DNA from 3 places in the Streptomyces sp. NPDC008163 genome. Region 3 is predicted to be linked to each of the others. Evidence: riboswitches for the same ligand, from Rfam matches in the RefSeq annotation. Region 3 holds a riboswitch; each other region holds the start of a gene.
What was found. Region 3 has a riboswitch for thiamine pyrophosphate ahead of thiO (glycine oxidase ThiO). Riboswitches for the same ligand answer to the same signal wherever they lie in the genome.
Positions count from the first base shown of each region.

Region 1: another riboswitch for thiamine pyrophosphate. It lies ahead of ACFZAT_RS29815 (thiamine ABC transporter substrate-binding protein); the one in region 3 lies ahead of thiO (glycine oxidase ThiO).
Region 2: another riboswitch for thiamine pyrophosphate. It lies ahead of thiC (phosphomethylpyrimidine synthase ThiC); the one in region 3 lies ahead of thiO (glycine oxidase ThiO).

Region 1 covers NZ_JBIBHG010000016.1:92,267-96,572, forward strand. Annotated here, with positions in the region: gene ACFZAT_RS29800 (UTRA domain-containing protein) at 473-1,252, opposite strand; gene ACFZAT_RS29805 (NUDIX domain-containing protein) at 1,269-1,757, shown strand; gene rlmN (23S rRNA (adenine(2503)-C(2))-methyltransferase RlmN) at 1,920-3,026, shown strand; TPP riboswitch at 3,097-3,213, shown strand; gene ACFZAT_RS29815 (thiamine ABC transporter substrate-binding protein) at 3,298-4,306, shown strand, end outside.
Region 2 covers NZ_JBIBHG010000012.1:70,715-75,020, reverse strand. Annotated here, with positions in the region: gene thiC (phosphomethylpyrimidine synthase ThiC) at 1-1,756, opposite strand, end outside; TPP riboswitch at 1,749-1,882, opposite strand; gene ACFZAT_RS25350 (YibE/F family protein) at 1,953-3,275, shown strand; gene ACFZAT_RS25345 (SsgA family sporulation/cell division regulator) at 3,355-3,792, opposite strand; gene ACFZAT_RS25340 (IclR family transcriptional regulator) at 3,894-4,306, opposite strand, start outside.
Region 3 covers NZ_JBIBHG010000002.1:257,216-261,521, reverse strand. Annotated here, with positions in the region: gene ACFZAT_RS06290 (Rv2175c family DNA-binding protein) at 1-181, opposite strand, end outside; gene ACFZAT_RS06285 (FAD-dependent oxidoreductase) at 247-1,479, opposite strand; TPP riboswitch at 1,577-1,689, shown strand; gene thiO (glycine oxidase ThiO) at 1,687-2,862, shown strand; gene thiS (sulfur carrier protein ThiS) at 2,859-3,077, shown strand; gene ACFZAT_RS06270 (thiazole synthase) at 3,080-3,874, shown strand; gene pknB (Stk1 family PASTA domain-containing Ser/Thr kinase) at 3,963-4,306, shown strand, end outside.

The sequences.
Region 1 (4,306 bases), on a different contig from region 3:
ACGAGCGCGGGTCCAGCGCTGGTGACGCCCCAGGTATTCGTTGATGCATCGAGCCCCCTCGGTTGTAGGGACGGCGGATGGGTTCGGTTCTCCGATTCGCACGGCGCCGCTCGATCCGGGGAGATCCGAAGTCCCGGACGTCTGAGGGGGCGGCTTCAAGGTGTGCCGCGCGGTTCTTTCGAGTCGGTGGCGTGTCCCCCGTCTGGGGTGTCGGGCCCCGGTGTGACGGGGGCCCTTTCTCGGCCGACTGGTCTCCACTCACCTCGGCCGGTGCGGTCACGGCCGTCGTACTGCGGTGGATCACGCTGTGGAGTTGTAGTGCCGGAAGGCACGCAATGCACGGAACCCGAGGGCTCCTACACTCCTGTACTCATGTGCAGGAGTTATGTCCATCAGAGTGCCCAACTCCTGTACATGAGTCAACCCGCCGCGAGGACTTCTTTCGCGACGGGCTGCGGGAGGTGCTTGCCGGTCAGTCGCCGGCGGGGATGCGGTAATCGAGAACGAACTGGTCAGCGGCCATGATCGTGTCGCACACCTCGACCACTCGACCCTCTTCGGTCTCCGCGCTTCGCGTCAGGTGGATGACCGGCGAACCCGGGCTGAGGGTGAGAGCGCCCGTCTCCGCCTTGGTCGCCAGGCGGGCGCGGACGGTCTCGGTGAACTGCCCCAGGATGTGACCGTTGTCCTCCAGTCGCGCGTAGATGCCACCGCCGCCGGGATTCTCCTCGAACAGCTCTGGAATGTCCTTCGCGATGTCCCAGGGCAGGTAGGAGGTGGCCTCTTCGGTCGGAGTGCCATCACTGAAGTAGAGGCGCCGACGCGCGAGGACTTTGGTTCCTTCCGGTACGCCCAGGCGCTCCGCGATCTCGCCCACCGCTTCCGTCGGGCCGATGTAGAGCACGGTGACCCCGGGCTTCTTGCCTGCCTGCTCCGTCTCCGCGATGTACGCGGCCTTACCGGCTCGTCGGTGTGAGCGCCTGAAGCGGTCCGACGACTTGCGGCGAACGGGCGGCTGGCTCTTCACGAACGAACCCTTGCCGTGGAGGGTGTCGATGAGACCGGTCGGTCGGAGCTCTGCGACTGCCTTCCGTGCCGTGCCCTGTGAAACGGAGTAGCGGGTCATGAGCTCGGATTCGCTGGGCACCTTCTGCCCAGGCTTAAGGACCCCTTCCCTGATCTGCCGAGCGAGGTCGTCGGCGATCTGTAGGTACCGTGGCTGACCAGAGTCCCTTACGGCTGTTGTGCCCATGTCCTTCTGCTCTCCTATGCTCATATACATGAGTAACGCTACCCAGGAAGATGCGTCAATGTCGCTGCACTCGGTCTCAGTGGCTGGCGTAGTCGTTCGTGAAGATGGTCGGGTCCTTGCCATCCGGCGGGCCGACAACGGTGCCTGGGAGGCGCCGGGCGGCGTTCTTGAACTCGATGAGCGGCCGGAAGTTGGTGCCTGCCGAGAAGTCATGGAAGAGACCGGAATCGAGGTGGACCCGGTCCGCCTGACAGGCGTGTACAAGAACATGGCGCGCGGCGTAGTGGCCCTGGTTTTCCTGTGCCGGCCAACGGGAGGCCGGGAGCGAACCTCGGACGAGTCGACGGCTGTGCGGTGGCTCACTCGCGAGGAGGTCCGAACCCTCATGACCGAGGCGTACGCGGTCCGGGTTCTGGATGCGCTCGACGGAGGAGCGACGCAGGTGCGCGCGCACGATGGCCGCCGCCTGCTGAAGCCGGGCCCCGATGCCGTCTCGCGCGCCTGACCTGCTGACTGAAGCGTGGCACGGGGCCGTCTGTGGGCCGTCCCAGGGTCGCCAGTGACCACCGACCACGACCAGTAACGACCGGGTTCGCGTAGCAGTCACCCGGGCTGAGCTGGGCGACGACGCGGGGCACCTCGGCTTGTCTGCGACACTGGAAGAACCATGCCTAAGCCCGGAGAACTCACTTTCGTCGCGCCCCGCGGAGCCAAGAAGCCGCCGCGGCACCTCGCCGACCTCACGCCCGCCGAGCGCAGGGAGGCCGTCGCCGCGATCGGCGAGAAGCCGTTCCGCGCCCAGCAGCTCTCGCAGCACTACTTCGCGCGGTACGCGCACGACCCGGCCGAGTGGACCAACATCCCGGCCGGATCGCGGGACAAGCTCGCCGAGGCGATGTTCCCCGACCTGATGTCCGTCGTCCGGCACATCAGCTGCGACGACGACACCACCCGTAAGACCCTCTGGAAGCTGCACGACGGGACGCTGGTCGAGTCCGTCCTGATGCGCTACCCGGAGCGGGTCACGATGTGCATCTCCTCGCAGGCCGGCTGCGGGATGAACTGCCCGTTCTGCGCGACCGGGCAGGCCGGACTCGACCGCAACCTGTCGACCGCGGAGATCGTCCACCAGATCGTGGACGGCATGCGCGCGCTGCGCGACGGCGAGGTTCCCGGCGGGCCCGCCCGGCTCTCCAACATCGTGTTCATGGGCATGGGCGAGCCGCTGGCCAACTACAACCGCGTCGTCGGCGCGATCCGCCGGCTCACCGACCCCGAGCCCGACGGCCTCGGCCTCTCGCAGCGCGGGATCACCGTCTCCACCGTCGGCCTGGTGCCCGCGATGCTGCGGTTCGCCGACGAGGGGTTCAAGTGCCGCCTCGCGGTCTCGCTGCACGCCCCGGACGACGAGCTGCGCGACACCCTCGTGCCGGTGAACACCCGGTGGAAGGTGCGCGAGGTGCTGGACGCCGCGTGGGAGTACGCGGAGAAGTCGGGCCGTCGCATCTCCATCGAGTACGCCCTGATCCGCGACATCAACGACCAGGCGTGGCGCGGCGACCTGCTGGGCCGCCTCCTCAAGGGCAAGCGGGTCCACGTCAACCTGATCCCGCTCAATCCGACGCCCGGCTCCAAGTGGACCGCCTCGCGGCCCGAGGACGAGCGGGCGTTCGTGGAGGCCATCGCGTCCCACGGGGTGCCGGTCACCGTCCGCGACACCCGGGGACAGGAGATCGACGGCGCCTGCGGACAGCTGGCGGCCTCCGAGCGCTGAGGCGGGCGGCCGTCGGTGCCCGGGACCACGGCCGAAAACGGCCGTGTAGCCTGGGGCCGAAGTCAACTGCATATTCCGACAGGGGAGCGCCACAGCGCTGAGAGTGCGGCACCAAGGACAGGTTGGCCGCAGACCCTCTGAACCTCGCCCGGGTCATTCCGGGTAGGAAGTTCGGACCATACTCAAGCTGTTGCGCCCTGCCCGCTTCCGGCTCCGGCCGGTGTGCGGGCGGGGCCGCGTCTCTTCCTGGTCACTCCAGGAGGAATCACACATGAGCACCACCCAGAAGGCCGCGGTGGCGGCCGTCGCCGCCGCGCTCGGCGTCACCGCGCTGGCCGGCTGCGGAAGTTCCGACGACTCGGGCTCCGGTTCCGGTTCCACCCAGGGCGCCGGTTCAAAGACCGTCACCCTCGTCAGCCACGACTCCTTCAACGCCTCCAAGGGCGTGCTGAAGGAGTTCACCCGGCAGACCGGCTACACCGTCAAGGTCCTCAAGAGCGGGGACGCGGGCGCCGCGCTGAACCAGGAGATCCTGACCAAGGGTTCCCCGCGCGGCGACGTGTTCTTCGGCGTCGACAACACCCTGCTCTCGCGCGCCCTGGACAACGGCCTGTTCACCCCGTACGAGGCCAAGGGCCTGGACCGGGTCCCGGTCGATGTCCAGCTGGACGCGGACAAGCACCGCGTCACCCCGGTCGACACCGGCGACATCTGCGTCAACTACGACAAGAAGTACTTCGCCGACAAGAAGCTCGCGCCGCCGAAGACCTTCGCGGACCTGGCGAAGCCCGCGTACAAGAACCTGCTCGTCACCGAGAACGCCGCGACCTCCTCGCCCGGCCTCGGCTTCCTCCTCGGCACCGTCGCCACCTTCGGCGAGGACGGCTACCAGGACTACTGGAAGAAGCTGAAGGACAACGGCGTCAAGGTCGTGGACGGCTGGGAACAGGCGTACAACGAGGAGTTCTCCGGCTCGGCCGGCGGCAGGAAGGCCAAGGCCGACCGGCCGCTCGTCGTCAGCTACGCCTCCAGCCCGCCCGTCGAGGTGCTGTACGCGGACCCGCGGCCGAAGACCGCGCCGACCGGGGTCGCCACCGGGACGTGCTTCCGCCAGATCGAGTTCGCCGGTCTGCTGGACGGTGCGAAGAACGAGGCGGGCGGCAAGGCCCTGCTGGACTTCCTGATCGGGAAGGAGTTCCAGGAGGACATGCCGCTCACCATGTTCGTCAGCCCGGTCGCCAAGGACGCCGAGTTGCCCGAGCTCTTCACGAAGTTCGGCG
Region 2 (4,306 bases), on a different contig from region 3:
CCGCGAATTCACGCGACTTGCCGAGCATGCCCTCGGCGATCTCCTCGGCCGTCGCCTCGGTGCCGGCCGCACCGCCGAACTGCTCGGTGATGCTGTGGCTGATCTTCATCGAACAGAATTTCGGACCGCACATCGAGCAGAAGTGCGCCGTCTTGGCGGGTTCGGCGGGCAGGGTCTCGTCGTGGAACTCCCGTGCCGTGTCCGGGTCGAGCGCCAGGTTGAACTGGTCCTCCCAGCGGAACTCGAACCGGGCGTCCGACAGCGCGTCGTCCCACTCCTGCGCCCCCGGGTGGCCCTTGGCCAGGTCGGCGGCGTGGGCAGCGATCTTGTACGTGATGACCCCGGTCTTCACATCGTCCCGGTTCGGCAGCCCCAGGTGCTCCTTCGGCGTCACGTAACAGAGCATCGCCGTCCCCCACCAGGCGATCATCGCGGCGCCGATGCCCGAGGTGATGTGGTCGTACGCCGGCGCGATGTCGGTGGTCAGCGGGCCGAGCGTGTAGAACGGCGCCTCCTCGCAGATCTCCTGCTGAAGGTCGATGTTCTCCTTGATCTTGTGCATCGGGACGTGTCCCGGCCCTTCGATCATGGTCTGCACGCCGAACCGCTTGGCGACCGTGTTCAGTTCGCCGAGCGTGCGCAGCTCGGCGAACTGCGCCTCGTCGTTGGCGTCCGCGATCGACCCGGGCCGCAATCCGTCGCCCAGGGAGTAGGTCACGTCGTACGCGGCGAGGATCTCGCAGAGCTCCTCGAAGTGCTCGTACAGGAAAGACTCCTTGTGGTGTGCCAGGCACCATGCCGCCATGATCGAGCCGCCCCGGGAGACGATGCCGGTCTTGCGCCGGGCGGTGAGGGGCACATACGGCAGGCGCACGCCGGCGTGCACCGTCATGTAGTCCACGCCCTGCTCGGCCTGCTCGACGACGGTGTCCTTGTAGATCTCCCAGGTCAGTTCCTCCGCCCGCCCGTCGACCTTCTCAAGGGCCTGGTAGAGGGGGACGGTTCCGATCGGTACGGGTGAATTGCGAAGAACCCACTCACGGGTGGTGTGGATGTTGCGGCCGGTGGAAAGGTCCATGACCGTGTCCGCACCCCACCGGGTCGCCCACGTCATCTTGTCCACCTCCTCCTCGATGGAGGACGTCACCGCGGAGTTGCCGATGTTGGCATTGACCTTCACCAGGAACCGCTTTCCGATGATCATCGGCTCGGTCTCGGGGTGGTTGACGTTGGCGGGCAGCACCGCGCGGCCGGCCGCGATCTCCTCGCGCACCACCTCCGCCGGCACGTTCTCGCGGACCGCGACGTACTCCATCTCCGGGGTGATCTCGCCCCCGCGGGCGTACGCGAGCTGGGTGACGGGCCGTCCGTCCCGGCTCCGCCGCGGGCGGCGCGGACGGCCGGGGAACACCGCGTCCAGATTGCGCAGCCCACCTCGAGGCGAGGTGTGCTTGAGCCCGTCGTCCTCGGGACGGGCGGGGCGGCCCGCGTACTCCTCGGTGTCGCTGCGGGCGATGATCCAGTTCTCCCGGAGCGGTGCGAGGCCGCGCCGGACGTCGGTCCCGACGGCCGGGTCGGTGTACGGCCCGGACGTGTCGTACAGCGTCACGTCCTCGCCGTTGGTCAGGTGCACCTGGCGGACCGGCACCCGGATGTCGGGGCGCGGCCCCTGGACGTATCCCTTGTGCCAGCCGATGGACTTCCCGGCCTCGTCGCCCTGATTGGAGGCAGGCGTGCGTGTGTCCGATGTGGTCATGAGACCTACTCCCTACGCCGGCATTACCCGGTAACAGGTTCGGCGGTCGGCGCAGCGTCTCCCGTACGGTCGTACGGCGGTCAGCGCCCTCTCAGCCCGGTGCTCCGAGCTCCCGCGTGTGCAAAGGTGCCACCACGCTAGCCCCCTGACGGGTGAGCTGAACAGAGGGCCCCTTCCTTCTTGCGATGATCGGCCGGTGACGTCCCCTCATCGCGACCCGGAACCGCAGGGCCATCAGCACACGCACAGCCATGGCCCGGCCGCACCCGTCTCCGCCCATCTGCGCAAGGTGATCGCCGCCGTGCTGGTCCCCTTCGCAGCCGCCGTGCTCGTCGGCCTCGTGGTGCTCTGGCCGGGCGGTGCGCCGGCGCACGAACGGACCGGTGTCGGTTTCGACCGGCAGACCCAGCAGGGAAAGGTGGTGAGCGTCGTAGAGGTCGACTGCAAGGACGTGAACGCCGCCCAGCTTCCCGTAAGCGCCGAGACCCGACCCCCCGAGGACCGGCCGACGTCCGGCAGCCTCTGCGACAAGGCCACCGTCGAGGTCACCACCGGCCCCGACTCGGGGCGCCGGTTCGTCGAGGTCGTCCAGCCGGACGCACCGAGGCAACTGCGGGAGGGCCAGGGGGTGGTGGTGGCGTACGCCCCCGACGCGCCCCATGACCTCCAGTACTCCGTGACGGACGTGAACCGGAAGTTCCCCCTGTATCTGCTGGCCGGAATCTTCGCCCTCGCCGTGGTGCTCGTGGGCAGGATGCGCGGGGTCATGGCCCTGGTGGCGCTCGCCCTGTCGTTCGCCGTACTGACCCTGTTCATCCTTCCGGCCATACTGCAGGGCTCGAATCCGTTGCTGGTGGCGGTCGTCGGGGCCGGAGCGATCATGCTGATCGCGCTCTACATCTGCCACGGACCGACCGCCCGCACCTCCGTCGCCGTCATCGGCACCCTGATCTCACTGCTCCTGATCGGGCTGCTCGGCTCACTCTTCATCGGCTGGGCAAGCCTGAGCGGGAACACCGACGACAGCACCGGCCTCATCCACGGCCTGTATCCGCACATCGACATGAGCGGACTGCTGCTGGCCGGCGTCATCATCGGCTCCCTGGGCGTGCTCGACGACGTCACGGTCACCCAGACATCGGCGGTCTGGGAACTGCGCCGGGCGAACCCCACTATGAGTGCGAAGCAGCTCTACCGGGCAGGGATCAGAATCGGCCGCGATCACATCGCCTCCGTGGTCAACACCCTGGTGCTGGCCTATGCGGGCGCCGCGCTGCCCCTCCTGCTGCTGTTCACGGTCGCGCAGAGCAGTGTGGGGACGGTCGCCAACAGCGAGCTGGTGGCGGAGGAGATCGTGCGTACCCTCGTCGGCTCGATCGGACTGGTCGCCTCCGTACCGGTGACGACAGCGCTCGCCGCGCTGGTCGTCTCCGCGGACCGCACGGGGGTCGGCGCGGAAGCCGGGGCATCGGCACCCATGCGGAGCGGCAGGGGACGGCGACGGCGGGCGAAGCCGTGACCGGAACACACAGCGTGATTCACCCGATCGGCAGGTGTCGTGTTCGAGTGGCAAGTCGGCTCCCGGGCCGTGGACCACGTCAGCCCGCGTTCTGCTCTTCGGCCAGAATGCGCCCCAGCGCCTCCTCCAGATTGCCGTCGAAGTCACCCAGCGTGCACTCCTGCCCGAGCGGAACCAGCTTGTCCGTACGGTCGAGGAAGGCGACAAGGGGTGCCGTGCCCGCCCGGAAGAGCGCACGGTCGGCACCCACCTGCAGCCGGATGTGGACATCACACAGCCCCTCGGGCTCGGTCGGCGCGATGTGGACATCGCCGTCACCACTGGGGCTGTTGAGGCCGTCGAGCAACAGCTCGCGGCCGAAAGCCCAGGTGACGGGGGCGTCGCCGGGCAGATGGAAGGTCATCCGGATCGCGTACGGATCGCACACTTCGTACCGGAGCTCCACCGGGATACGGAATGAGAGCTCCTCGGAGACGAGGAAGCTCATCATGACCTCAGCTTGAACCGACTCGCGCATCGTTCAACCCCGCAGTAGATGAATCTGGCCAGGAATGATCCCCCATGGCCCTATTGACGCCATCGTGGTGCACGCGATAGCAGATCACAAGGAGTGATTTTTCAGATACTGATAGAGAACACGAACGAACGCAAGAGGCTCGACACTTCACCGCGTAGCCGTTCGACTGCGGGCAGCAACCGATCCTCCTCGTGGAGGGGTACCGAAATGGCCATCGCGGCGGCGGTGAATCCAGCCGTGATCGGGATGGCCGCGCACACGGTCCCGAGCGCGTACTCCTGGCGCTCGATGACCGGTTCCGTACGCTCCAGCGACCGCAGCCGGGTGAGGAACGCCGCTCGGTCGCGCACCGAGTACCGGGTCAGCGGACGCACCGGGTGCCGGTCCAGGTGGTCCTCGCGGGCCTTCTCGTCCAGTCGGCTCAGCAGACACTGGCCGATCGCGTGCGCGTGGCCGGTCTCACGGAACGCCGCCCACTCGTCGACCGCCGGCCGCTCGGGGGTGTCCGCCACGG
Region 3 (4,306 bases):
CGTCGATGAAGGCGGCGGGCACCTGAAGTGCCCGGTTCTCCCCACGGCGTACGGCGATGAGCTGGCCCTCCTTGACCAGCTGCCGCACACGCGTCACCTCGACATCGAGCATTTCCGCGATGTCGGGCAGGTGGAGCCAGGCAGGGACGAGAGCATCGATCTTTGCGTCAATCTCGGTCACGGGACAAGCCTGCCATCCCGGACTGACAGCCGAAACCCGGACTCGGCCCTTCAGGTCCCGGGCCGTTACGGCAGGACCGCCGACTTCAGCGGTACGGAGGGGTCCCCGCCCCGGTCCGCGTCGAGCCGGGCCCCCGCCTCGATGAGCCGGCGCCCCTGCGCCAGGTCGCGCGGGCGGCCGACCGCGACCACCGCGACCAGGGCGCCTTCGCGCAGCCAGCACACGGACCAGGCGGGTTCGGCCGGGTCGCCGCGCCACAGCAGGGTGTCCGCGTCCGCGTGGTGCCCGGCGTACTGCACGAAGCGGCCGAACTGCTCGGACCAGAAGTAGGGCACCGGGTCGTACGGCGGGATGTCGGCGCCCTCCGTCGCGATGTGGGCGGCGGCGGTCCTGGGCCCCTGGAGGGCGTTGTCCCAGTGGTGGACGACCAGGCGGGTGCCGTAGCGGGCCGAGGGGAAGGAGGCGCAGTCGCCGACCGCGTACACGTCGGGCAGCGAGGTGCGCAGCGCCGCGTCGGCGGTCACCGAGCCCTCGGGCCCGAGCGCGATCCCGGAGCCGGCGAGCCAGCCGGTGGCGGGGCGGGCGCCGATGCCGACGACGACCGCGCCGGCCGGGAGGGTGCGTCCGTCGGTGAGGACCACCGTGCCGGGCTCGACGCGGGCGACCCGGGCGCCGGTGAGGAGCCGGGCGCCGCTCTCCTCGTACCAGGCGGCCATCGGGGCGGCGACCTCGGCGGGCAGGGCGCCGGCCAGGGGGCGGTCGGCGGCTTCGACGACGGTGACCTCGCAGCCGGCGGCACGGGCGGCGGTGGCGAACTCGGCGCCGATCCAGCCGGCGCCGACGACCACGACGGGGTGCCCGGCCTCCAGGACGGGCCGCAGCCGGGCCGCGTCGTCGAGGGTGCGCAGCAGATGCACGCCGGGGATGCCTTCGGAGCCGGGCAGGGCGACGGGTTCGGCGCCGGTGGCGAGGACCAGGACGTCGTAACGGACCGGGCCCCCGGAGGTGTCGAGTTCATGGGCGCCGGCGCGGACCCCGGTGACCTCGCAGCCCAGCCGCAGGGTGATGTCCAGCCCCTCGAAGTCGATGTCGAAGGCGGACTCCTCGGCCTTGCCCAGCAGCACCGCCTTGGACAGCGGTGGCCGGTCGTAGGGCTGGTGGGGTTCGGCGCCGATCAGGGTGACGGGGCCGGTGAAGCCCTGTTCCCGCAGGGCGACGGCGGTCTGCACGCCCGCCATGCCCGCGCCCGCGACGACGACCCGGCGTTCGGTCCGCTCTGCCCGCTGCTGCTCGCTCACCTGATCCACCTTACGTACCTGACGGGACGTCAAGAAAGGGCGCCCCCTCCCCCGGCCCTCCCTACCCGGTCCGCCGGGCGGGGTTTAGGGTGGCCACCGTAAGACACGCGGGAGCCCGGACGGACCGGGCTGAGAGGGAGGCTGGACGGCCTCCGACCGTACGAACCTGATCCGGGTCATGCCGGCGAAGGGAGGGGCTGGACGCCCATGCGCACCCATCCCACCGAAGGGTCCGACGTCCTCGTCATCGGGGGCGGCATCATCGGCCTGGTGACCGCCTGGCGGGTCGCCCGGCGCGGCCTGGCCGTCGCGCTCGCCGACCCGGGGCCGGGCGGCGGAGCGGCCCGGGTCGCGGCCGGCATGCTGGCCGCCGTCACCGAGCTGCACTACGGCGAGGAGACGCTGCTCGGGCTCAACCTCGCCTCCGCCCGGCGCTATCCGTCGTTCACGGCGGAGCTGGAGGAGGCGAGCGGGCAGGACATCGGCTTCCGCGCCTGCGGCACCCTGGCCGTCGCGCTCGACGCCGACGACCGCGCCCATCTGCGCGAGCTCCACGAGCTGCAACGCCGCTCGGGCCTGGAGTCGGAGTGGCTGACCGGGCGCGAGTGCCGCCGCCTGGAACCGATGCTCGCCCCGGGCGTGCGCGGCGGCCTGCGGGTGGACGGCGACCACCAGGTCGATCCGCGCCGCCTCGCCGCCGCGCTGCTCACCGCCTGCGAACGGGCCGGAGTGGTCTTCCACCGCCGCCGGGCCGACCGCCTCTCGGTGGTCGCGGACCGGGCCGCGGGAGCCGTGCTCGACGACGGTACGGAGCTGGCCGCCGGCCAGGTCGTGCTCGCCGCGGGCAGCCTCAGCGGCCGGCTCGCCGGGGTCCCCGCCCATGTCCTGCCGCCGGTCCGCCCGGTCAAGGGCCAGGTGCTGCGCCTCACCGTGCCCCCGGCGTACGCCCCCTTCCTCTCGCGCACCGTGCGCGCGGTGGTCCGGGGCAGCCACGTCTATCTCGTGCCGCGCGAGAACGGCGAGCTGGTCGTCGGCGCCACCACCGAGGAGATGGGCTGGGACACCACCGTCACGGCGGGCGGGGTCTACGAGCTGCTGCGCGACGCCCACGAGCTGGTGCCCGGGATCACCGAGCTGCCGCTCACCGAGACCCGCGCCGGTCTGCGCCCCGCCTCCCCCGACAACGCCCCGCTGCTCGGCCGCACCGCGCTGCCCGGCCTCCACCTCGCCACCGGCCACGGCCGCAACGGCGTGCTGCTCACCCCCGTCACCGGGGACGCCATGGCGTCGCTGCTGGCCGACGGCGAGCTGCCCGAGGCGGCCCGCCCCTTCTCCCCCGGCCGGTTCGCCCCGGCCCCCGCATCCCAGGAGCAGCCCGCATGACCGACCCGACCCCGCTCACCGTGTCCGTGAACGGAGCCCCGGCCGCCGTCGCGCCGGGCACCACCCTGGACGCCCTCGTCGCGACGCTGACCGACGCGACGGCGGGGGTGGCCGCCGCGCTCAACGAGACCGTGGTGCCGCGCGGCCAGTGGTCCGCCGCAGCGCTCGTCGACGGCGACCGGGTCGAGGTCCTGACCGCGGTCCAGGGAGGCTGACGATGTCCGACGACCTGTTCACCCTCGGCGGCACCGACTTCGCCTCACGGCTGATCATGGGCACCGGCGGGGCGCCCAGCCTGGACGTGCTGGAGCGGTCGCTGATCGCGTCCGGCACCGAGCTGACCACCGTCGCGATGCGCCGCCTCGACCCGACCGTGCAGGGCTCGGTGCTCTCCGTGCTGCGGAAGCTGTCCATCCGGGTGCTGCCGAACACCGCCGGCTGCTACACCGCCGGGGAGGCCGTGCTCACCGCCCGGCTGGCCCGTGAGGCGCTGGGCACGGACTGGGTGAAGCTGGAGGTGGTGGCCGACGAGCGGACGCTGCTGCCCGACCCGGTCGAGCTGCTGGACGCCGCCGAGATCCTGGTGGACGACGGCTTCACCGTGCTGCCGTACACCAACGACGACCCGGTCCTGGCCCGGAAGCTGGAGGACGTGGGGTGCGCGGCGGTCATGCCGCTCGGCTCCCCCATCGGCTCGGGCCTGGGCATCCGCAACCCGCACAACTTCCAGCTGATCGCCGAGCATGCCGGCGTCCCGGTGATCCTGGACGCCGGCGCCGGGACCGCCTCGGACGCGGCGCTCGCGATGGAGCTCGGCTGCTCGGCCGTGATGCTCGCCTCGGCGGTGACCCGGGCCCAGGAGCCCGAGCTGATGGCCGCCGCGATGCGGCACGCGGTGGAGGGCGGGCGGTTCGCGTACCGGGCCGGGCGCATCCCGCGCCGCCACTTCGCGGAGGCGTCCTCGCCGACGGCCGGGCGGGCGGTGCTCGATCCGGAGCGGCCGGCTTTCTGACACGCGCCTGTCACGGCTCGGCTGCAGTACTGCCCCGGGTTCGCTCCGCCGCGGCGGGCCTGTCCGCGGCGGCTCGTAGACTCGCATGGTGGATACGACCCTCCAGGACCCCCTCGTCGGGCAGCTGCTCGACGGCCGATACCGCGTCGATGCCCGCATCGCCGTGGGCGGCATGGCCACGGTCTACCGGGCCATGGACATGCGGCTCGACCGGGTGCTCGCCCTCAAGGTGATGCACCTGGCGCTGGCGACCGACGCCTCGTTCGTCGAGCGCTTCATCCGCGAGGCCAAGTCGGTGGCGCACCTCGCCCACCCCAATGTGGTCGGGGTCTTCGACCAGGGCGCCCAGGGTCAGTACGTCTACCTCGCCATGGAGTACGTCGCCGGGTGCACCCTGCGCGACGTGCTGAGCGAGCGCGGCGCGCTCGCGCC